Regions from separate parts of the Paenibacillus sp. p3-SID867 genome, predicted to be linked through region 2. Evidence: predicted binding sites of a transcription regulator. Region 2 holds the regulator's gene; the other holds the start of a gene.
The links. Region 2 encodes CtsR, which represses protease genes until heat stress. Its sites were predicted from a motif close to ATGGTCAATAAAGGTCAAACA; they were not measured.
Positions count from the first base shown of each region.

Region 1: a site for CtsR is predicted at 2,519-2,539, ahead of clpP (ATP-dependent Clp endopeptidase proteolytic subunit ClpP). Genes of this name have one in related genera too.

Region 1 covers NZ_JAMBDM010000015.1:57,682-68,971, reverse strand. The annotation lists gene gap (type I glyceraldehyde-3-phosphate dehydrogenase) at 1-973, opposite strand, end outside; gene M4D81_RS25955 (sugar-binding transcriptional regulator) at 1,074-2,117, opposite strand; tRNA gene M4D81_RS25950 (tRNA-Arg) at 2,378-2,452, shown strand; gene clpP (ATP-dependent Clp endopeptidase proteolytic subunit ClpP) at 2,615-3,211, shown strand; gene M4D81_RS25940 (PdaC/SigV domain-containing protein) at 3,753-4,826, opposite strand; gene M4D81_RS25935 (hypothetical protein) at 5,047-5,217, opposite strand; gene M4D81_RS25930 (ABC transporter substrate-binding protein) at 5,449-6,501, opposite strand; gene M4D81_RS25925 (ABC transporter permease) at 6,560-7,366, opposite strand; gene M4D81_RS25920 (ABC transporter permease) at 7,367-8,215, opposite strand; gene M4D81_RS25915 (ABC transporter ATP-binding protein) at 8,212-9,183, opposite strand; gene M4D81_RS25910 (SIMPL domain-containing protein) at 9,588-10,349, opposite strand; gene M4D81_RS25905 (amino acid ABC transporter substrate-binding protein/permease) at 10,676-11,290, shown strand, end outside.
Region 2 covers NZ_JAMBDM010000025.1:7,587-18,876, forward strand. The annotation lists gene M4D81_RS30690 (DgaE family pyridoxal phosphate-dependent ammonia lyase) at 1-254, shown strand, start outside; gene dagF (2-dehydro-3-deoxy-phosphogluconate aldolase) at 256-1,011, shown strand; gene M4D81_RS30700 (sugar kinase) at 1,004-2,020, shown strand; gene M4D81_RS30705 (GntR family transcriptional regulator) at 2,028-2,744, shown strand; gene M4D81_RS30710 (CtsR family transcriptional regulator) at 3,104-3,565, shown strand; gene mcsA (protein-arginine kinase activator protein McsA) at 3,590-4,114, shown strand; gene mcsB (protein-arginine kinase McsB) at 4,153-5,217, shown strand; gene clpC (ATP-dependent protease ATP-binding subunit ClpC) at 5,328-7,784, shown strand; gene M4D81_RS30730 (hypothetical protein) at 7,976-8,146, shown strand; gene radA (DNA repair protein RadA) at 8,336-9,703, shown strand; gene disA (DNA integrity scanning diadenylate cyclase DisA) at 9,717-10,793, shown strand; gene pssA (CDP-diacylglycerol--serine O-phosphatidyltransferase) at 10,843-11,290, shown strand, end outside.

The DNA.
Region 1 (11,290 bases), on a different contig from region 2:
GGTCAACGACACGGTTGGAGTAGCCCCACTCGTTGTCATACCAAGAAACAACTTTCACCATGTTGTCGCCAACTACCATAGTGGAGAGCGAATCGATAGTGGAAGAAGCTGGGTCGCCATTGTAGTCGCTGGATACAAGCGGCTCTTCGGAGTAGTTCAAGATGCCTTTCAGCGGGCCTTCAGCAGCTGCTTTCAGAGCTCCGTTAACATCTTCAAGGGTTACATTCTGGGACAGCTCAACTACGAGATCCGTTACAGAAACGTTCTTCGTAGGTACACGCATTGCCATACCGTTCAATTTGCCTTTCAATTGTGGCAGAACGAGGCTAACCGCTTTAGCAGCACCAGTTGTGGATGGAATGATGTTTTCAGCAGCTGCACGAGCACGACGCAGATCTTTGTGCGGAAGATCAAGCACTTGCTGGTCATTCGTGTAGGAGTGAACCGTAGTCATCATACCCTTAACGATACCGAATTTCTCGTCAAGAACTTTAGCGAAAGGAGCCAAGCAGTTTGTTGTACAAGAAGCATTGGAGATTACAGTATGGTTAGCTGCATCGTATTTGTCTTCGTTAACGCCCATAACGATGGTGATATCTTCGTCAGTTGCTGGAGCGGAGATGATAACTTTCTTAGCGCCGCCTTTCAAGTGAGCGGAAGCTTTGTCTTTCGCTGTGAAAATACCAGTGGATTCTACAACGATTTCAACGCCGTGCTCAGCCCAAGGCAATGCTTCAGGGTTACGCTCAGCGAATACTTTCACTTCACGGCCGTTTACAACGAGTGCGCCTTCTTTAGCTTCAACCGTTGCATTAAGTCTTCCGTGAGTTGTGTCATATTTCAAAAGGTGTGCCAGCGTGCTTACGTCCGTCAAATCGTTGATTGCCACGATTTCAACTTCGCTGTTGTTCAGCGCAGCGCGGAACACGTTACGTCCAATACGTCCAAAACCGTTAATACCTACTTTAACCATGAGTAGTTCCCTCCATATTTGTAAAATTTATATATTCAAGATTGGCCGTTAAGCCAATCAAGACAACAATAAGGAAAAATCAGTGTGCACGCCCGTGGGTTCAAATCCCGGCGTCAATCTCCTTCTCGACTTCCAGTGCCGCGGCTTCATCGGTAACGAGAATATCCTCATGTCCGAATTTCAACACCGCGTGAATCGCCTTACCCTTGCCTTGACCCCCAGCAATGCCGATGATCGTCTCTGTCCGCATAATATCCTCAAGCCGCAGCCCGAGAGTAAGCATTTTGTGGACAACTTCACCATCTTCACTGAAGTAGTAGCCGAAGGATTCCGCAATCGCGCCATCTGCCTGCAAGTTCTGAATAGAGTTTTCATCCAGCTTGCGTCTTCTTGCCATCTCCATGGCATCTCCGATGCCGTGAATAATGACTCGGCAGCGCCTGATCACATCCACGATCTCCTGGATATGCTGATCCTGCACCAGAGACTGATAGGCATCCTCGCTTAGCAGATCCGGTACGTGAAGCAATCGGTACTCAGCTCCAACGCGCTTTGCCATCTTGGAAGCAATGGTGTTCGCTTGAATCTCCACGCTCTCCCCAAGACCGCCCCGCGCTGGCACAAACCAAGTGCTTGTCAGCGGTTCGCCGCCTGGCAAAGAGGACATCTGCTCGGCCACTTCGGCGAGCGTGGAGCCGCCGGTTACGGCAATCGTATCTCCATCTTGGACAAAACTTAGCAGCGTTCTTGCTCCGGCCCGGCCAAGCTCACGTTTGACTTCCGGAGATGACTCACTGTCACCGGGAATAATGACCACTTTACGAAGCCCGTAAGCCTGACGAATCTTCTCTTCCAGTTCAACCAGTCCGAATAACTCATTCATGACCGGCTCCAGTTCCTCCAGCAAGCATATCCCTGAGCTGCTGATGCGCATGCCAAGCGTTTCAATCTCGATCAGCCCTTGCGCTTTCAGAAGATCAGTCTCTGCTCTGAGAACACGCTCGGTCATCGAGAGTGATGAAGCCAATGTTCTTCGGCCAACAATTCCGGACAACTTGATCTGATGAAGGATGGTATACCTTCGTTTAAGAGTGTCCATCAGATCCGGCAGAAGCTGCTCTTGTATTTCTAATAGGTTACGCATGCATTCCACTCCTGCAAACTTCGTCTCGGCTCTTCTCTAGCTGGTCGTAAAATGTCCCAGTTGAACTTTTTAAGTCCCACCTTTATTCTAACCAATAATTATGCCGGTTGCAAGTGTCCGAAAGTATATTTCTCTGCCCCGGGCATTCTTATACATTATGGCCAAGTACTGGCTCGTCTATATAATAGGAACAAAGTTTTGTCTGCTATTGTATTTTTTAAATAGATGCGGTATAATCAACTTCGTTGCTAATTTTTTTTGCGCCCGTGGTCCAATGGATATGACGTAGGCCTCCGGAGCCTGAGATCGAGGTTCGATTCCTCGCGGGCGCGCCATTATAACTTTTATTCTCTATACTGATTACCCTAAAGCGCCCATGACGGCTCTTTTTTTTACCCAATAGTTTGACTATCTTTGACTTTTTGATTTAAATTGTTTATCATGTGGGTAATACGGTAACAGTATTTATATGAGGTACTTAAGAGGAGGTTTTCCACGTGAGTTTTATACCTATGGTCGTTGAACAAAGCAACCGCGGTGAGCGGGCGTACGACATCTATTCCAGATTGCTGAAAGACCGCATTATCTTCCTCGGCTCCGACGTAAATGACGTGGTCGCCAATTCCATCATTGCCCAAATGCTGTTCTTGTCGGCTGAGGATCCTGAGAAGGATATTCATCTTTACATCAACAGTCCTGGCGGTTCCATTACCGCAGGTATGGCGATATTCGATACGATGCAGTTCATTAAGCCGGACGTTTCGACGATCTGTGTCGGCATGGCTGCTTCCATGGGCGCATTCCTGCTCAACGCAGGCGCTAAAGGCAAACGTTACGGTCTGCCTAACAGCGAGATTATGATTCACCAGCCGCTCGGCGGCGCACAAGGTCAAGCCACGGATATTGAGATCCGTGCTCGCCGCATCCTCAAAATGCGCGACAAGCTGAACCGCATCCTGTCCGATCGCACTGGCCAACCGCTGGAGCGCATTGAGAAGGATACCGATCGCGACTACTTCATGACGGCTGACGAAGCCAAAGAATACGGTCTGATTGATCAAGTATTAGAGAATACACCACCGCAAGGCTTATAAAAGAAATGAAGTAAAGGGCAGGCGCCGTTATCCGGTGCCTGCCCTTTCTTATCCTCTGGATCATTGAAAACTTTGAGTACTAAATAGTGAGAATATCCCCTCCGGTCGCTGTTGAAATCGGGAAACTTGAATGAATGGATAGGGAGGTTTCCCGATTTCAAAGGCGAACGCGTTGCTCCTCCAAGGATACCCTCACTTCGGTACGTTTTTTTCAATAATACATAAAGACGGAAAGGACATCCCCCTCCTAAAAGGCCTGCCTCTAACTTGTGGGGAGGGGAATAGAGGAAAGCCCGGGCAGGGTTCCTTTGCACGGGCAATCGGATTGCGTAAAGCCTAATAATGCACGGATGCGAACCTCTAGGTAAACGAAAAACCCCCTGATCGCAGGTAAGGAGAATACACGCTCCACACTCAAATGATCAAGGGATTTTCGTAACTCGTTCCAGTACAGTGTTACATTAGGACAACATCATGTTTCTAACAAGCTATAGTATGAAAATAAATGATTGCAGTTTACACAAACCGCTACCGTATGCTCTTACTTCCACTCTTTCAGCTTCAACTCAAACTCCGGAAATCCATAGGCATACGCGGTGTACTCATAAAGCTGGAAGTACAGCACCGCAGCATTATCCTTCACATAAAAATCAGCATCGGCAGGCACGCCTTCAAATCCGCCGAGGTAGCCTCCTTCTTTTTTCAGCTTGTTCAGCACAAGGTTGTTCAGCTTCTGTTTGTTCTTGCCCTGCATGTTGATGAAATCGCCCAGCTTCATCTGCTTGCCATCCTTCAAGGAGAACGTGAAGCTTTTACGGAAGGTCATGCCATGGGCGCCACCCGTGTAGGAATAATCGTATGCTGTAATGCTCAGGATATCATTCTGGTTATAATGGACCACGAAATCCCCACTGAACTCGTAAGGGAAACTGGATTCCGATGGCGGGAATTCCTCAGCATTCCCTTCGGCACCGGTGATTACGCCGGACGCATTTTCCTTCAGTACTTTATTGATCTCGGCTTGCGCCTCCGCATTTGCAAGTCCACTGATTACAGGATAGTTCACAACGGCATCCACGCCCTGAATCTTTTTCTTCAGCGTAGCCGATTTGATCGTAATGTCGTTCTGTTTCTTCTGCGTCATGCTGAGTGTTTTCACGGAAGAGTTCCATTGTCCCTGAACACCCATGTATTCGCTGACCGTTTTGAATGGCACATACAGACGACCATTAATGATCTGTCCCCCAGGCTCGCCGGCATACGAACCGTTCACCAGAATACCGATTTCAGTTGAATCATATACGATGGCACTCAGTTTGTTATAACCGTTGCCCAGTGTATACGTACGTTTTTTTGCATCATATTTAAGAGGCATTCCCAGGCCGTCCCGCAAAGCGGTTGCCGGCACATAAGTTACCCCGTGCAGCACGAGACCTTTCTGTGACAGGGTCTTGCCATTCCATTTCAGTACGACTTCATTCTTCGACGATTTTTGGCTGGCGGAAACGGGTGCCTTAGCGGCGCTTGCATCGATGACCTGTCCGCTCAAACCCAGACCGCCAAGCAGGACGCTAGTTGCAATTAATGATGCACATACACGTAATTTAGGATTCATATCAGAATTCCACCTTTGTTAAATTAAGTTTCCGTTAGTTGTTAATCTATTACCCTTAATCATTATAAGGAAAGCTTTCAATGTATTGGTAACAAAGTCAATGACAATTTTGATTCCATGCCTCGGGACCTATACGTTCGTTTAATCCTTCTGCATGAATGCTTTTACGCTTAGAAATACACCGAACAAGAGAGCGCATGTACCCGCAAGCAGCAGCAATTCACTGCCTTGAACAACGTAAGCTAGAAGAATCAAACCGATGGCAACGAGGGCTGTGAATACTCAATAACAGCAGATACAGCGCGCTTTTCCTGAAGATGTTCAGAAACAACACCGCTGCTGCGACGGCAACGATTCCTGCAATAACCAACAAGCCCATCACATCGCTCAAGCCGCTTTCTCCTTTTCCTGATTAAACGTATCGAAACCTGGTTTAAGTTATTTGCGTCCTCCTTTATATATAACAACGAAACGGGCCACGAAGTTGTGGTTTGATTCATATAAATCGGCTATTTCTTCCTATTCCGGGACTAAGGGCCTATTCTTTACAAACAAAAAAGAGCCTGCCCCCAATGGGACAGACTCTTTTTATTACAAAAATATGAAAATGCAAGCCCTATAATTAACGACCGCTCTTCAGTTCAGTCCATAAACGATCATAGATCGAGAGCGAGTCACCGACATTATCCAGCCATTCGGTACGGCCCAGCTCTTCATCTGTCAGGTTGATCATCGTATTGGCGCGGTATTCCTCGCTATGGAATTCCATCGCTTTGGTGTTCGGATTGCTGTATCCGATAAATTCATAGTTTTTGGCGCTGACCTCAGGCTCCATCATGAAATTGATGAATTTCTCGGCCAGCTCTTTATTCTTGGCACCCTTAGGAATCGCGTAGTTATCAGAGAAGATGGTAGCCCCTTCTTCTGGCACGACATAAGCCACATCCGGATTCTCAGCTGCAATAAAGGCCGCATCTCCGGACCAGACCGTAGCAATCCAGCCCTCTTCTTGGATCATCTTCTGCTTGATGTTATCCGTATCAAACGCTAACACATTCGGCAGCAGGTTCTTCAGCTCATCCGCAGCTGCGGTGATTTCCGTTTCATCTGTGCTGCTGTTGGACTTTCCTTGCTTCTTAAGCGCCATGCCAATCATTTCGCGGTTGTCGTCCAGAAGCAGGACTTTACCTTTGTATTCCGGGTTCCAGAGGTCTTCCCAGCTGTTGATTTCGTCCTTCACATACTTCTTGTTATATGCAATTCCCGTTACACCGGACGTGTAGACAATCGAATATTTATTGCCCGGGTCATAAGAAGGATCTTTGAAAGTATCCGTAAGATTGACGAAGTTCGGGATATTATTCATATCAAGCGACTCAAGCAGCTCCGATTCAATCATCGTTTTGACCATATAATCGGACGGCTGAATGAGGTCATATCCACTGCCGCCAGCCTTGATTTTAGCCAGCAGGTCTTCATTGTTTGCGTAATTGTCGTAGGTTACCTTCACGTCGAACTTCTCTTCGAAGTCCTTCAGCACCTCGGGATCAAAATTATCCGCCCAGCTGTAAATATGAAGCGTCTCCTTATCCGAGCCGCAGCCGGCCAGCAGTCCTACAGACAATACCGCAACCATGCCTGCCGTCAGCAGGCGGGTCCATCTTGATTTTTTCAATTCAATATCTCCTCTCTTTCCACTTCCATGTTTTATTTCGAAAAAAGCGTTCTATCGCTTAAATCGGTAATGTTTTGTGTTTCTTCTGTCCGTTGCCGCGGTTAAGAATATATTGGGCTAACAGAATCAGCGTGATGCTGACCAGAATGAGCAGCGTACACAGCGCGTTAATCTCTGGCGAGATGCCGCGCTTCACTTGAGCGTAAATATAGATCGGCAGCGTCGTTGAGCTTGGGCCGGCGACAAAAAAGCTGACCATAAAGTCATCCAATGAGAGCGTAAAAGCAATCAAGGCGCCGGAGATAATGCCCGGTGCAATCTGCGGCAGCGTGACGTGCCGGAACGTCTGCCAAGGCGTAGCTCCCAAATCCTGCGCCGCTTCACCGAGTTGTTTGCCCATTCCAGACAATCTGGCCGTAACTACAACATATACATAAGACATACTGAAGGTGATATGGGCTATAATAACGGTCGTTTTACCGAGCGGCATATTGAGTTGACTGAACAATACCAGCAGCGACAGCCCCATAATAATATCCGGGATAATGACCGGCAGATACAGCAGCCCATTCATACCGCTGCGACCTCTGCGCCCCATACTCCGAAGCGAGAGCGCCGCTGCGGTTCCGAGCAGGGTGGAAACGATCGTCGATATGACCGCCACCGTCAAACTGTTCATCAGCGCTTCCATCACGTGCCGGTTTTCGAATAGCGACACATACCATTCAAGCGTAAATCCTTCCCAGTTGCCGCTAAGCCGCGTGTCGTTAAAGGAATAGATGATGATCATGATGATCGGTATATAGATGAAAGCCATCATAAGGAAAGAGTGAATTCCAAGCAGCGGATGATTCTTCTTCTTCACTTATCTCTCCTCCCCTACGCGTTGATGCCGGGCTTGCATCGCCCGGTTAAAGAGCAGGATCAGCACCAGGGACGTAATCACAAAGATCACCGACAACGCCGCTCCAAAGGGCCAGTTGCGCGCACCCAGGAACTGCTGCTGAATGATATTACTGATCATGGAGGACTTCGCGCCTCCCAAAATATCCGTAACTACAAACATCCCGGAAGTCGAGACATAGACCAGAACCGCTCCAGTCATGATGCCGGATTTGCTCTGCGGCAAGGTAATGTGCCGGAATGCTTTCCACCTGGAAGCGCCCAGATCGCTGGCCGCATCCAGGAGGCGCTTGTCCATCTGCTCCAGGGCCACATAAATCGGCAGCACCATGAAGGGGATGAAGTTATACACCATCCCGAGCAGTACGGCGCCGTACGTATACAGCATCTGAATCGGCTCGTCGATCCATCCCATCCACAGCAGCAGGCTGTTCACCACGCCTTGGGTCCGAAGCAGCAGGACCCAGGCATAGGTGCGGATCAAAAAGTTGATCCAGAACGGGACCGTGATCAGAATTAATCCCCAGGTTTGGATACGCGGGGAAGCGTTGGCTATATAATAGGCCAAAGGATAGCTGACTAACAAGCAGATCACCGTAGTCAGCAGCGACAGTACCAAGGTATCCCAGTAGATCCCCAAATATAATGGATCAAAGAAGGTCTTGTATCCTTCCAGACTGAAGGAAAACACGACGTTCCCCAGCGAATCCCGCGAGAGAAAGGAGATGCCGACCACGATTAGCATCGGAACGATCAGGAACAGGGATAACCACAGCAGGACCGGAGTCAATAGGAACCTTGATTTCCTCATGATCCGATGATCACCTCATCTTTGGCGTTCCAGTTCACCCCAACCCGTTCGCCAACCTCCCATGGCTGATCATCCGAGATATCGAGGGCAATCATGACCTTCATCGGCTCATCATCCAGTTGGACCAGCAGTTTATGAACGCTGCCGAGGTACTGCACATCCTCAATCACGCCGCTCTTCTTGGCACCCGATTCCCGCTGGGGAATGAGTTTCTCCGGCCGCACGGCAAAGAGACCTTCTGGCGAGGAAAAAACGTTATTCTCCCCTACAAACGTAGCGGCAAACAGCGTTTGCGGTCTTGCATAGATCTCGCGCGGCGTACCGATTTGCTCTACCCGTCCATGGTTCATGATGACGATCCGGTCGGAGAGCATCATGGCTTCCTCTTGGTCGTGCGTTACATATACAAACGTTATCCCGAGCGTCCGCTGCAAATGCTTGAGCTCGGACTGCAGATTCTTCCGCAGCTGCAGATCCAGTGCGCCAAGCGGTTCATCCAGCAGCAGCACCTTCGGTTTGTTGGCAATGGCGCGGGCGATGGCGACGCGCTGCTGCTGTCCACCGGACAGCTGGTGCGGGAAGCGTTCCCGCAGGGCGGTCAGCTGCGTCATGGCAACGGCTTCGTCCACCCGCTCCTTGATGAGTTGACGCGGCATTTTCTTCATTTTCAACCCAAAAGCAATATTATCTTCTACGGTCATATGCGGAAACAGAGCATAGTGTTGGAATACCAGATTCAAATCCCGCTTGTTCGCAGGCATTTCCGTCACATTCTGATCCGCCAGCCAGACCTGCCCTTTGGTTGGCTGTTCGAATCCTGCTATCATTCGGAGAATCGTCGTTTTGCCGCAGCCGCTGGGGCCCAGCAAAGTCAGGAATTCCCCTTCTTTAATGGAGAGCGACAGCGGATGCACGACCGCTTGTCCCTGAAAATGCTTCTCGATCTGGACAAGTTCAATCACATGCATCAACCCCTTCTTCAAAATGTGACCTGTTCCATGTGTACATTCCTGCTAACCAGGATGCACAAAAACGTTCCCCACTAAGAAGAAACGGTCCTACTGCCTGTTGTGCTCAGGTTGGCAGAATCCGTTTCTTAAAGGTGGAGGCGGCTAAAAGTCTCTACTAAGAAAAAAAAGCCATATCCATGGGTATGGCTGTAACGTTCAGATCAAAGTTCAGTTTTTCGCATATTCACTATACCTCGTTTTCCCCCTATACACAACACTTTTCTGTGTATTTCGACAGGGGAAGGGACGGATGTGGGCCCTGATTATGGTATTTCATTTTTCAAAAAAGGATACACAAAAAACCGTCCACCCCGGTAATACCCGGATGAACGGTTTTCTGTATTCTAAGTCATAAACAGCTGCTACTTCAGCTCATATTGCACGTACAGCTGCGTCGAGATCTTGATTTCGCCCGGCTTCACGGATGTGTTTGCGCCCGCGTCCGCTGCCGTGGATTGTGCTTCCAACGCCATTTTTTCGAGACCGTAGATGGTATCTACACCAACGGAACCTTCCACAATGTTCAGCACGATACCCAACTGGCGCTTGGAGGCTTTTGCCATCGCCTGAGCTTTCAGGTCTGCATTCGCCATCGCCTTATCAATCACTTGGGCCTCGAACGCATCGCGGTTCTCAACCGAGAAACGTGCGTTTCCAATGGAATTGGCGCCGGCATCGGACGCTGCATCAAGCACATCACCGACTTTGCTTAAGTCGCGAAGCGTGACTTCCAGAGAATGATACGCCGAATAGTTTTTCACTTTACGTCCATTATCATCAGAGTACGTATAGTTAGGCTGTACATAGAACTGCTCGGTTTTGATATCCTTGTCATCGATCTTCCAGGTTTCTTTCAGCAGCTTCGTAATCTTATCCATTTTCTGTGCGTTGCTCTTCTGTGCAGATTTTGCGGTTTCCGCATATGATTCAGCCCCGATGGAAAGATATACGATATCTGGCTTCACCGAGATCTCGCCTTTACCGAGTACGGTCAGAAGGTTTTGCTGTGCTGCCTCCGCCGCATGCACCTCGGTTGCCCCGCTCAATCCTACTACAGCCGTACTTCCAGTCAACAGTGCACCTGCAATCATGATGGAACCTACTTGTTTGACCCATTTTTTCATTATTGTCAGCCTCCTTCAATATTGGCATCGCTGCCATGCTTGCCTTACCCTTCTAACGTGAGGGCATTGGTAAATGTTGCATCCGGATTGGAGCGTTTTGAGATTTTTCTTCAACTTATTTCGGTACGCCCCATTTAATTGGTATATCTAGGCATGATTGGTTGATTAGCAAAATAAGATACCCAATGAAGAAGACGGCAACTGTTTAATAAGGAAGCCTTAATGGGTAACTAACTTACATCGGTGTTTAAAAAGAGGAGGTCACTATGAAATCATTCCGGATGTTATACGCGTTCATGTCACTGCTGATACTCATGGCAGCGGGCATGCCATACGGGGCGGCAAGCGCCGCGGCAGAGCCAGCCTCCGGTAAAACCTATCAGATCGGAACGGACATTACGTTTGCCCCGTTTGAATTCCAGGATGCAAGCGGCAAATTTGTCGGTATCGACATGGATCTGCTGGATGCGATCGCAAAAGACCAAAATTTCAAATATGAGATCAAGCCGCTCGGCTTCAATGCGGCGGTTCAGGCGCTGGAAGCCAATCAGGTCGATGGAGTTATTGCCGGCATGAGCATCACGGATGAGCGAAAGCAAAAATTCGACTTCTCCGAACCTTATTTTAACTCAGGTGTGGTCATGGCCATTCGCCAGGATCAGGAGTCTATTAAAGGGTATGAGGATTTAAAAGGAAAAAAAGTCGCCGTCAAAACCGGTACGGAGGGCTACAGTTTTGCTGAATCCATATCCTCCAAATACGGATTCACCATCGTGCCTTTTGACGATTCGGCCCAGATGTATGACGATGTCAGGACCGGCAATTCCGTTGCCTGTTTTGACGACTTCCCCGTATTGGCTTATGGAGTCGAACAGAACAACGGACTGAAGATCGTCACGGAAATGGAGCCCGGCGCCTCCTACGGATTTGCCGTCGGCAAG
Region 2 (11,290 bases):
CGGGCATTGAGGTAACCATTGTTCAGGACGAAGCGGGAAGGGCGATCTTCCGGGGGCGCGTGAAAGTCGATGAAAATGCGGCCGGGGTCAGTGCCAAGTCCATGAACGATCAGCTTCGCGAAGGCGATATTGCTGTATACACCAGGGATTACGGCGTTCGCCAGGGGTATTTTGATATTGATCCTCGCTCGCTTTCCGGGGATGATTTGCAAGTCATTATAACGAGAATACAGCAGATTGCAGGGGGAAACTAAGATGGCAAATATGGAGAAACGTCTTTACAGAAATCGCGCGGCATTGAACGTACTTGCAGGCAGCATTCAGAACGCGAAGGAAATTTTTGAAGCTTCGGAAGGGCATGTGCTGGTCGGCGTATTGTCCAAAAATTACCCGAACGCACAAGAGGCCGTTATTGCGATGAAGGAGTACGGGTCCGTTATCGAAGATGCGGTATCGATTGGATTGGGTGCCGGGGATAACCGCCAAGCTGCGGTGGTTGCCGAGATAGTGAAGAGCTATCCGGGCACGCATATCAATCAGGTGTTCCCGGCAGTCGGTGCTACACGTGCCAATCTGGATGGCAAAGAAAGCTGGATTAACAGCCTCGTGTCCCCTTCGGGTCAAGTGGGTTACGTGAATATCTCAACCGGACCGGTGAGCGCTGCCGGATCGGACAAAGCCATCGTACCTGTAAAAGCGGCTATCGCGCTTGTGCGCGATATGGGCGGTAACGCACTGAAGTACTTCCCGATGCAGGGCTTGAAGCTGGAGGATGAGTACCGCGCGGTAGCGAAGGCGTGTGCGGAGGAAGGATTCGCGCTTGAACCAACCGGGGGGATTGATAAAGAGAATTTTGAAGCCATCGTGCGCATCGCATTCGAAGCGGGAGTGCAGCAGGTCATCCCGCACGTGTACTCCTCGATTATCGACTCGGCAAGCGGAGATACAATCATTAGCGATGTTCAAGAGCTGCATCGCAAGCTAAAAGCGCTGGTTGATCAATATGCCTAAGACGATTGCCGCATATGGCGAAGTGATGATGCGTCTTCAAGTACCGGGATATGCTTCCTTGGCTCAAGAGAGCCATCTGAATTACTCTTTTTCCGGCACGGGGGTAAACATCGCCTCGGCTGTGGCAAGGTTCGGTCATAACGGTTATCTGGTCAGCACGCTGCCGGATAACCCGCTTGGCGAAGCGGCGGTTTCCTACCTGCGCAAGCTTGGCATTGATACTTCGCTCATTAGCCGCGGAGGCAAATATGTTGGCATGTACTTTCTGGAGAATGGCTTTGGTGTCAGACCCGGACGCGTGACCTATACGGACCGGCTGGGCAGCAGCTTTAACACGGCAGAGGATGCCATGTACGATTTCGGTGCGATTGCCCAAAAGATAGACATGATCCATTTTTGCGGCATAACTCTTTCCATGAATGACACGGTACGAGGTCAAATGAAGACACTGGCTCGTGAAGTTAAGGCTAACGGGGGAACCGTTGTGTTCGATTGCAATTATCGTCCCTCTTTATGGGGGACAGACCGCTATGCGTTTGCCAAGCCGCACTATGAGGAAATGCTGTCACTTGCGGATATCGCCTTTATGAATGAGAAGGATGCTATCTATATCCTTGGCATGGAGACGACCCTTGAGGATCGGAACGAACAGCTGCAGGAGTTGATTCCGAAGGTGGCAGCGAAGTATAATATTACGGTTGCGTCGGGTACCCACCGCAAGATCAACGGGGATAACACCCATTCCCTGCAAGGCTATCTCTACACGGATGGAGCGTTTCATTTTTCCAAAACGTTGACGTTTTCCGTTCACGATCGTATCGGCGCGGGTGATGCTTACGCCAGCGGGGTGATCCACGGGATCTCGGAGGGTTATGAACCGAATCGGACGGTTGATTTTGCCGCAGCTGCGGCGATGCTTGCCCATACCGTAACAGGGGATACGCCGACGGCGAACGAACGCGAAGTGCTTCAGGCAATGAGTCATCATATGTCTGACGTGGAAAGGTAGGAGAAGCATGTCGATCACGCGGAAGAACGGTCCGTTATACTTGCAAATCAAGAAGATCATAAAAGATCGGATTCTGCATGGGGAATATCCACTCGGCTCCCATATTCCTTCCGAGCCGCAGCTGGAGCAGGAATTTAACGTTAGCAAAATGACGGTCCGCAATGCGATCCAAGAGTTGTATCAGGAAGGGTATGTAGAGAAGCGGAGCGGGGTAGGAACGATTGTGACCCGGAATACTTCCTTCTCCAAGCTTTCCAAAGGCAAGCTGTTTACCGAGATTCTGGTCGAAGAAGGACACCAGATTCGGAAGCGTCACCTGAAGACGGAATGGGTGCTTAATGAGCCGGACAGCGAACTGTTTTTAAAATTCGGGGAGCGGTGCCTGCTTATTGAACGATTGTATTTACTGGACGGGAATCCTTTTATTTACTACACTCACTACGTGTCATCCCAAGTGGATATGGGTGAAGAGTTCGGTTCCACCGAACTACCGTCTCTCTATGACCGCATCGAGGAAAGTCAAATTACGCTGGAGAATTTCCGCGACCGTTTCCTGGCAACCGTGGCAAATGAAGAGACTGCCTCCTTGCTTGAAGTAAGTGTAGGCTCTCCGTTACTGAAGCGGCTCAGAACCTCTTATGACGGGACAGGCAGCATCATTGAATACAGCATCGGTTTTTACAATACGGAGCTGCAGCACTACTTGATCAGTTATGACGCTTAAAGCTTGATACGATATAGGATTATGATATGGAGAAGTGGTCTTGTAACCGGTTTTCACCGGTATGGGGGCTGCTTCTTTTTTGTTGCCCTTTGTATGAATTGTTCTTGAAGAAGAGGCTATAAGCGATCAAAGAACTGGGTACAATAAGAATAAAGGCAAAGCGCGATAAATTGAGAAGTACCTCTTGGCAAAATGAAAAAATGTGCTATAATGAGATCAAAGTCAAAGAAAGTCAAAGTCAACGAGAGGGTTCGCTGGTTTTGATTATGGTTAAAATTAACGTATAAGCAAGGCTCTGTGCGGACGTGTAAGATCACTATCCGTCTTAACGTTTCAAACAGTGGAGGATGAACAGACCAATGCGTAATATCTCTGATATTATCGAACAATACCTGAAGAGCATACTGCAGGAAAGTCCGGAGGGTACCGTTGAAATTCAACGCAACGATCTGGCGGAGCAATTTTCTTGCGTTCCTTCCCAGATTAACTACGTGATCAGTACACGGTTTACGCTGGAGAAGGGCTTTCTTGTCGAGAGCAAGCGCGGCGGGGGCGGGTACATACGCATCCAACGTATCGAGCTTCCCCAGCATACTGCACTCCAGCAGCATCTTCATCATACCATTGGCAGCATGATTGACCAGACGGTGGCTGAAGGATTGATTTACCAGCTGGAGGAGTCCCGTTTTTTAACGAAGCGGGAGGCCAGCCTGATGCGGGCCGCCGTTTCAAGGGAGTGCCTGAATGTGAAGCTTCCTTATCGGGATGAGCTGCGTGCAAGGATTATGAAGGCGATGCTTATTTCTTTATTAGGTAAGTGAGTCTGTGTAAGGGGGCATCGGATTATGATATGCCAAGAATGCGGTAAACGGCCGGCGACACTTCATTTCACCAAAATTGTGAACGGGGAGAAAACGGAGTTTCATTTTTGTGAAACCTGTGCCCGCGAAAAAGGGGAATTGATCCCCGGTACGTCGAATGGTTTTTCTATACACAGTTTGTTGTCAGGTCTTCTGGATCTGGATCCTTCAGGCAAGGGCCAGAGCCCCGGCGCAAAAATGGCCCAGACGCTGCAGTGCGAAGAATGCGGTATGACGTATTCCCAGTTCAGCAAGCTTGGCCGGTTCGGCTGCAGCTCGTGTTATAAATATTTTTCGGATCGATTGGATCCATTGTTTAAGCGGGTCCATGGGGGAACATCCCATGTCGGTAAAGTGCCGAAGCGTACCGGTGGCCGGATTCAGATCAAACGCCAAATTGATGAGCTTAAGAAGGAGCTTCAAATTCGGATCGTGCAGGAGGAGTTTGAATCGGCTGCCGAGATCCGGGACCAAATTCGTGAGCTGGAGCGGAATATGGCTCAGGGATAAGATTGTAAGATTTTGCACTTTAGTAGGAGGAATGCGTGATGTCTAATCTCCGGTTTACCGATTCGGCGCTGAGCGAGTGGATGCGCGGAAACGGTCAGGATTCCGACATTGTCATCAGCACCCGTGTCAGGGTGGCGCGCAATCTGCAGCATCTTCCTTTCCCGCTGCTGGCAACGGATCAGCAGTCAGGAGAAGTGCTAGAGCGCCTGACGAATGTGTTGAAGAATAAGGACGATTTGCAGGATTTCGGGGATTTACATGTAATTAAATTAAGTGAGATTGATGAGCTGGATAAGAAGGTTCTTGTTGAGAAGCATCTGATCAGTCCCAATCTGGCGAATGAATCCCGAAACGGTGCAGTCATCCTTACGGAAGATGAATCCGTCAGCATTATGATCAATGAAGAGGATCACCTGCGCATACAGTGTTTATATCCCGGATTTCAGGTTCGTGAGGCATGGGCACGCGCCACGGCGCTGGATGATGTTTTTGAATCCGAGATCGATTATGCATTTGATGATAAGCGAGGTTATCTTACCAGTTGTCCGACTAATGTCGGAACCGGCCTTCGCGCATCGGTCATGATGCATCTGCCTGCTCTTGTTATGACACAGCAGATTAACCGGATTCTCTCGGCTGTATCGCAGGTAGGCTTAACTGTAAGAGGGATTTACGGCGAAGGCAGCGAAGCATTAGGCAACCTGTTTCAAATCTCGAATCAGATCACGCTCGGTCAAACCGAGTCGGAGATCATTGAGAATCTGCACAGCGTCGCCCTGCAAATCATCGAGCATGAGAAGAATGCCAGAGCCCGGCTCTTGGGTGAATCCAAGCTCCGGATTACGGATCGGGTTATGCGCTCCTATGGCATACTGTCCTATGCGGCGGTGATGGATTCCAAGGAAGCGGCCCAGCGGTTGTCCGATGTTCGGCTTGGTGTGGATCTCGGCCTTCTGGAAGGTCCGGAAATCCCGGTCATGAATGAACTGAATGTGAAGACGCAGCCGGGCTTTCTGCAGAAGACCTATGGAGAGGGCATGACTCCTTCCGAACGCGACATGTACAGGGCTAAGCTCATCAGAGAAACATTGGGTAACCATTAAGGATCTATACTCGTTTTACAGTTGGATGACGGTTTAAGCGTCCCATTGCTGACGATACACCGAAATCCGCGAGGTTCAATATATTAATTGAAACGTGGAGGTGCAATACTATGATGTTTGGCAGATTTACGGAACGTGCACAAAAGGTGCTTGCATTGGCTCAGGAAGAAGCGGTACGACTGGGGCACAACAATATCGGCACAGAACATATCCTGCTAGGACTTATTCGTGAAGGAGACGGCATTGCAGCCAAAGCGCTGATCGGACTTGGACTTGGTCTTGAGAAAATTCAGGATGAAGTCGAAACATTAATCGGACGCGGACAGGAGCAGCCTACCAACATTGCCTATACGCCAAGAGCGAAAAAGGTGATTGAGCTCTCCATGGACGAAGCTCGTAAGCTTGGTCATACCTACGTAGGTACGGAGCATATTCTGCTGGGGCTGATTCGTGAAGGTGAGGGGGTTGCCGCACGCGTGCTGAACAACCTGGGCATTAGCCTGAACAAAGCCCGCCAGCAAGTGCTGCAGCTGCTCGGCAGCAGCGAAGCGGTATCGAGCCATCATGGCACGCCGCAAAACGTAAGCACGCCTACACTGGACAGTCTCGCTCGCGATCTGACCGCCATTGCCAAAGAAGGCAACCTGGATCCGGTCATTGGACGCAGCAAAGAAATTGAGCGCGTGATTCAGGTACTAAGCCGCCGTACGAAGAACAACCCGGTGCTGATTGGTGAACCAGGGGTAGGTAAGACGGCGATTGCAGAAGGCCTGGCACAACGCATCATTAACAATGAAATTCCGGAGACACTGCGTGACAAACGCGTCATGACGCTGGATATGGGCTCAGTTGTTGCTGGAACCAAATACCGAGGCGAGTTTGAGGATCGCTTGAAAAAAATCATGGATGAGATTCGTCAAGCGGGCAACATCGTTCTGTTCATCGATGAGCTGCATACCTTGATCGGTGCAGGCGGTGCAGAAGGCGCCATTGACGCTTCCAACATTCTTAAGCCATCATTGGCACGCGGAGAACTTCAGTGCATCGGGGCAACCACACTGGACGAATACCGCAAATATATTGAAAAAGATGCTGCCCTCGAGCGTCGTTTCCAACCGATCACGGTGGACCAACCGTCGCCTGAGGAAGCCATTCAGATTCTGTATGGACTGCGTGACCGTTATGAAGCGCATCACCGCGTGAAAATTACGGATGAAGCGATCGAGCAGGCTGTGAAATTGTCCGACCGCTACATTACGGACCGCTTCCTACCGGATAAAGCGATTGATCTGATTGACGAGGCTGGTTCAAAAGTTCGCCTTCATACGTATACCATACCGCCTAATCTGAAAGATCAGGAAGCGCATCTGGAGGACATCCGCAAAGAGAAAGACGCAGCTGTCCAAAGCCAGGAATTCGAGAAGGCTGCAGCGCTGCGCGATACGGAGCAGAAGCTGCGCGAAGAACTAGAAATCACGAAGAATCAATGGAAAGAAAAACAAGGACGTACCGATTCCGAGGTAACGCCGGAGGATATCGCCGACGTTGTCGCCAACTGGACGGGTATTCCTGTAAATAAACTGAAAGAAGAAGAGACCGAGCGTCTTCTGAATCTGGAAGAAATCCTCCACAGCCGCGTGATCGGTCAAGAGGAAGCGGTCAAAGCGGTCAGCCGTGCGGTTCGCCGTGCACGTGCAGGCTTGAAAGATCCGAAGCGTCCAATGGGCTCCTTCATCTTCCTGGGTCCTACAGGGGTAGGTAAAACTGAGCTGGCACGCGCTCTTGCTGAAGCGATGTTCGGAGATGAGAATGCGGTTGTGCGGATCGATATGTCCGAGTACATGGAGAAGCACTCCACGTCACGTCTCGTCGGAGCGCCTCCGGGATATGTAGGTTACGAGGAAGGCGGTCAGCTGACCGAGAAAGTACGCCGCAAGCCATATTCCGTTGTCCTGCTCGACGAAATCGAGAAGGCGCATCCTGAGGTATTCAACATCCTGCTTCAAGTGCTGGAAGATGGACGCTTGACCGATTCCAAGGGCCGCGTGGTGGACTTCCGGAACACCCTGATCATCCTGACCTCCAACGTGGGAGCGGAAGCGATCAAGAAAAACTCTACGCTAGGATTTACTGCGGTGACGGATGCAGGTCGCGATTATAACAACATGAAAGGCAAAGTGATGGATGAGCTCAAGAAGAGCTTCCGTCCGGAGTTCTTGAACCGGATTGACGAGATCATCGTATTCCACTCTCTGGAAGAGAAACACATTGCCGAAATCGTGACATTGATGTCCGACGAACTGCGCAAGCGTCTGAAGGAATTCGAGGTGCATTTCGAGCTCACAGACAAAGCGAAGGCCTTCATTGCGAAGGAAGGATATGATCCGGCCTTCGGTGCCCGCCCGCTGCGCCGGGCTATCCAGAAGCACATCGAGGATCGTCTCTCGGAGGAGCTGCTGAAAGGTACTGTGGCCAAGGGTGATTCGCTCACCATTGATGAAGCAAACGGCGAGCTGGTTGTACACAAGAACGAGAGCGTCACTGCCGCATCAGCCGAAACTGAATAAGTTGGTATGCCCGCCCCGCTGGATTTAAATCCGGCGGGGTTTTTGATTTTGAGATTAATGGAAGATGAAGGTTTTGTATGGGGCAGAAACTTGGATGCTCAGAAGTTATGTAAATGAAATGAGCAATGCTGTTTAAATCGGTAAATTAATTAGGCATAGGGATGATTAGCGAATAAGGAGAACAGATCCTCATGTATCAACCTAGCGGAGAGGACGGAATCGTTCTGAAGAAGCGACAGCGTTCGCCTTTAAAACCGGGAAACCACCATGATTCCAATTCCAGTTTCCTGGTTTTAACAGCGATCGTAAGAACGATCCGGCAGCGAAGCGGACACGTATGGTTTACATGTACTTATGTTTGATAAATTGCATCAAAATAATGTGGATCTTCCCCCAATCCTTCAAATTTGAAACAAATCCTTCTCATCCCGCGTAAAGTTTCCAATTAACCTTTACGTTGAATTATAAGAAATGGTAAACTTTGAGTAATGCCTGATTTTGCAGGGTTTTACGGAATCCGACAAATGATGTGCGACATAAAGGAGACTCACATGGCAAAAACTAAAACGAAATTTTTCTGTACCGAGTGCGGCTATGAAGCGCCCAAATGGTTCGGAAAATGTCCTGGCTGCCAATCATGGAATTCCATGGTAGAGGAGACCGAGACGGTAATCAAGACGCAGGGGATGAATTCCCCTCTTTTTCATAGTAAAGAAAAACCCCTTTCGATCATAAATATAGAAAGCGGTAAAGAACCCAGAATCCAGACGGGCATTGCGGAATTGAACCGTGTGCTCGGAGGCGGGCTTGTCCCAGGTTCACTTGTGTTAGTCGGCGGTGATCCCGGCATCGGCAAATCCACGCTGCTGCTGCAAGCCTCCAATCGATTGGCCCAGAACGGTATTCGCGTTCTGTACATTTCCGGTGAGGAATCCGTACGCCAGACCAAACTGCGTGCAGATCGGCTCGGGGCGCTGTCCCCGGAGCTGTATGTCCTATGTGAAACCAATCTCGAATCGATTGAGGAAGCCATTGAGAACGTAAAGCCTGGTTTTGTTGTCATTGATTCCATTCAGACGGTGTATTTGCCGGAGGTAACCAGTGCGCCGGGCAGCGTTTCCCAGGTACGGGAGTGTACGGCACGCTTCATGCGATTGGCGAAGGTGAAGGGCATAGCGACCGTCCTGGTCGGTCATGTGACCAAGGAAGGCGCTATTGCAGGCCCAAGGATGCTGGAGCACATGGTGGACTGTGTGCTTTATTTTGAAGGAGAGCGTCACCATACTTACCGTTTGCTTCGTGCGGTAAAGAACCGTTTCGGTTCGACGAATGAGATTGGCATTTTTGAGATGGGTGAGGATGGACTTCGGGAAGTCGGGAATCCATCCGAACTGTTTTTATCTGAACGGCCTTTAGGTGTAGCGGGTTCAACCGTTGTTGCAAGCATGGAGGGAACTCGCCCGGTTCTGGTCGAGCTGCAGGCGCTCATCTCCACCACCCACTTCCCGTCACCGCGCCGGATGGGCACAGGGGTGGACCACCACCGCATGAATCTAATCATTGCCGTGCTGGAGAAACGGATGGGTATGTACCTGCAAACCCAAGACGCCTATCTGAACGTAGCGGGCGGCGTGAAGCTCGACGAACCTGCGGTGGATCTGGCTATAGCGGTCAGCATAGCGTCCAGCTTCCGCGACATTCCGACCAAGCCGTATGACGTTATTTTTGGCGAGGTGGGTTTGACCGGTGAGGTTCGGGCCGTTTCAAGAGCGGAGCAGAGGGTAAGAGAAGCCGAGAAGCTGGGTTTTAAGCGCGTACTCATGCCGGAGAAGAGTTTGAAGGGATGGAAGCATCCGAAAGGAATACAAATTATAGGAGTAAACACCGTTGCAGATGCATTAGCGGTTGCGTTAGATTAGGGGGCATACGAAGGTGAAAGAAACGAGCCAACTGGACAAAATGAATGATTTGCTAAAGCTGGTAGCACCGGGAACGCCGTTTCGCGACGGACTGGAGAACGTGCTGCGGGCGAAGACGGGCGCCCTGATCGTTGTAGGCTACAGCCCGGAGGTAATGGAAGTTGTCGACGGCGGCTTCTCCATTAACTGCGATTTTTCGCCAAACTATTTATACGAACTGGCCAAGATGGACGGCGCCATCATCCTGAGTGAAGACTTGAAACGAATCTTATATGCGAATACCCAGCTGATTCCGGATTCCTCGATCTCTTCCATCGAGACAGGGATACGGCACAGAACAGCGGAGCGGGTAGCGAAACAGACAGGCAAGCTGGTTGTGTCCATCTCGCAGCGCCGAAACATCATTACGCTGTATCAAGGATCGCTGCGGTATGCATTAAAGGAAATCGGCGTTATCCTAACCAAGGCCAATCAGGCTATACAGACCTTGGAGCGATACCGTGTGGTGCTTAATCAATCGCTCACCAACCTCTCGGCATCTGAATTTGAAGAACTGGTTACCATTCCGGAAGTTGTGAATGTGATACAGCGCGTCGAGATGGTGCTCCGCATCAAGAAGGAGATCAAGCGTTATATCAACGAGCTCGGTAACGAAGGCCGCTTGATCAGCATGCAGATGGATGAGCTTGTGAGCAATATGGAGGAAGAGGCTTGGCTGCTGTATGCGGACTATGCCCGGGAGTACAGCGAGGAGAAGATCCGCGAGATCATTCTCGCGCTGAAGCGTTCAACGGATGAGGAGCTGCTGGACATTCATCATATTGTAAGGCTTCTTGGTTATCCGGCTTCCGCCGCTGCATCGGAGGAAGAAATACTGCCGCGTGGTTACCGAATTTTGAACAAAATCCCTCGCCTGCCGAATGTGATCGTTCGTAATCTGGTAGATCAGTTCCATGATTTATCCAGCATTATGACCGCTTCCATCCATGAACTTGATGAAGTGGACGGGATTGGCGAAGTTCGCGCACGCACCATTAAAGAAGGTCTGAAGCGATTGCAAGAACAAGTATTCATTGACAGACAAATCTAAAAGACCTACAATCGATGTTCGTACGTAACATTAATGAGGTGAATAAAAAATGACGAAATCAATTCCGAACATGTTTACTTTAGGTAATCTGTTTCTCGGAATGATTGGTATCATCTTGGCGACGGAAGGTCGAACGAGTATGGCGGCTATTATGATTATCATTGCCATGCTCCTTGACGGACTGGACGGTCGGGTAGCTCGGGCGTTAAATGCCCAAAGCGAGCTCGGTAAGGAACTTGACTCATTATCCGATGTAATTTCATTTGGCGTAGCACCGGCACTCATTATGTATACCGTAGCGTTTACGGATATTAATACAGCATTGGCTTGGACAGTGACCGCCATATTTCCGATGTGCGGCGCACTGCGTCTTGCAAGATTTAATGTTCGTCCGGGCATACCGGGATATTTTATCGGCCTGCCGATCCCCGCTGCGGGAGGTGTGCTGGCAACCTTGGCGTTATTCCATGAAGAGATTACAGCAACTTATATGATCA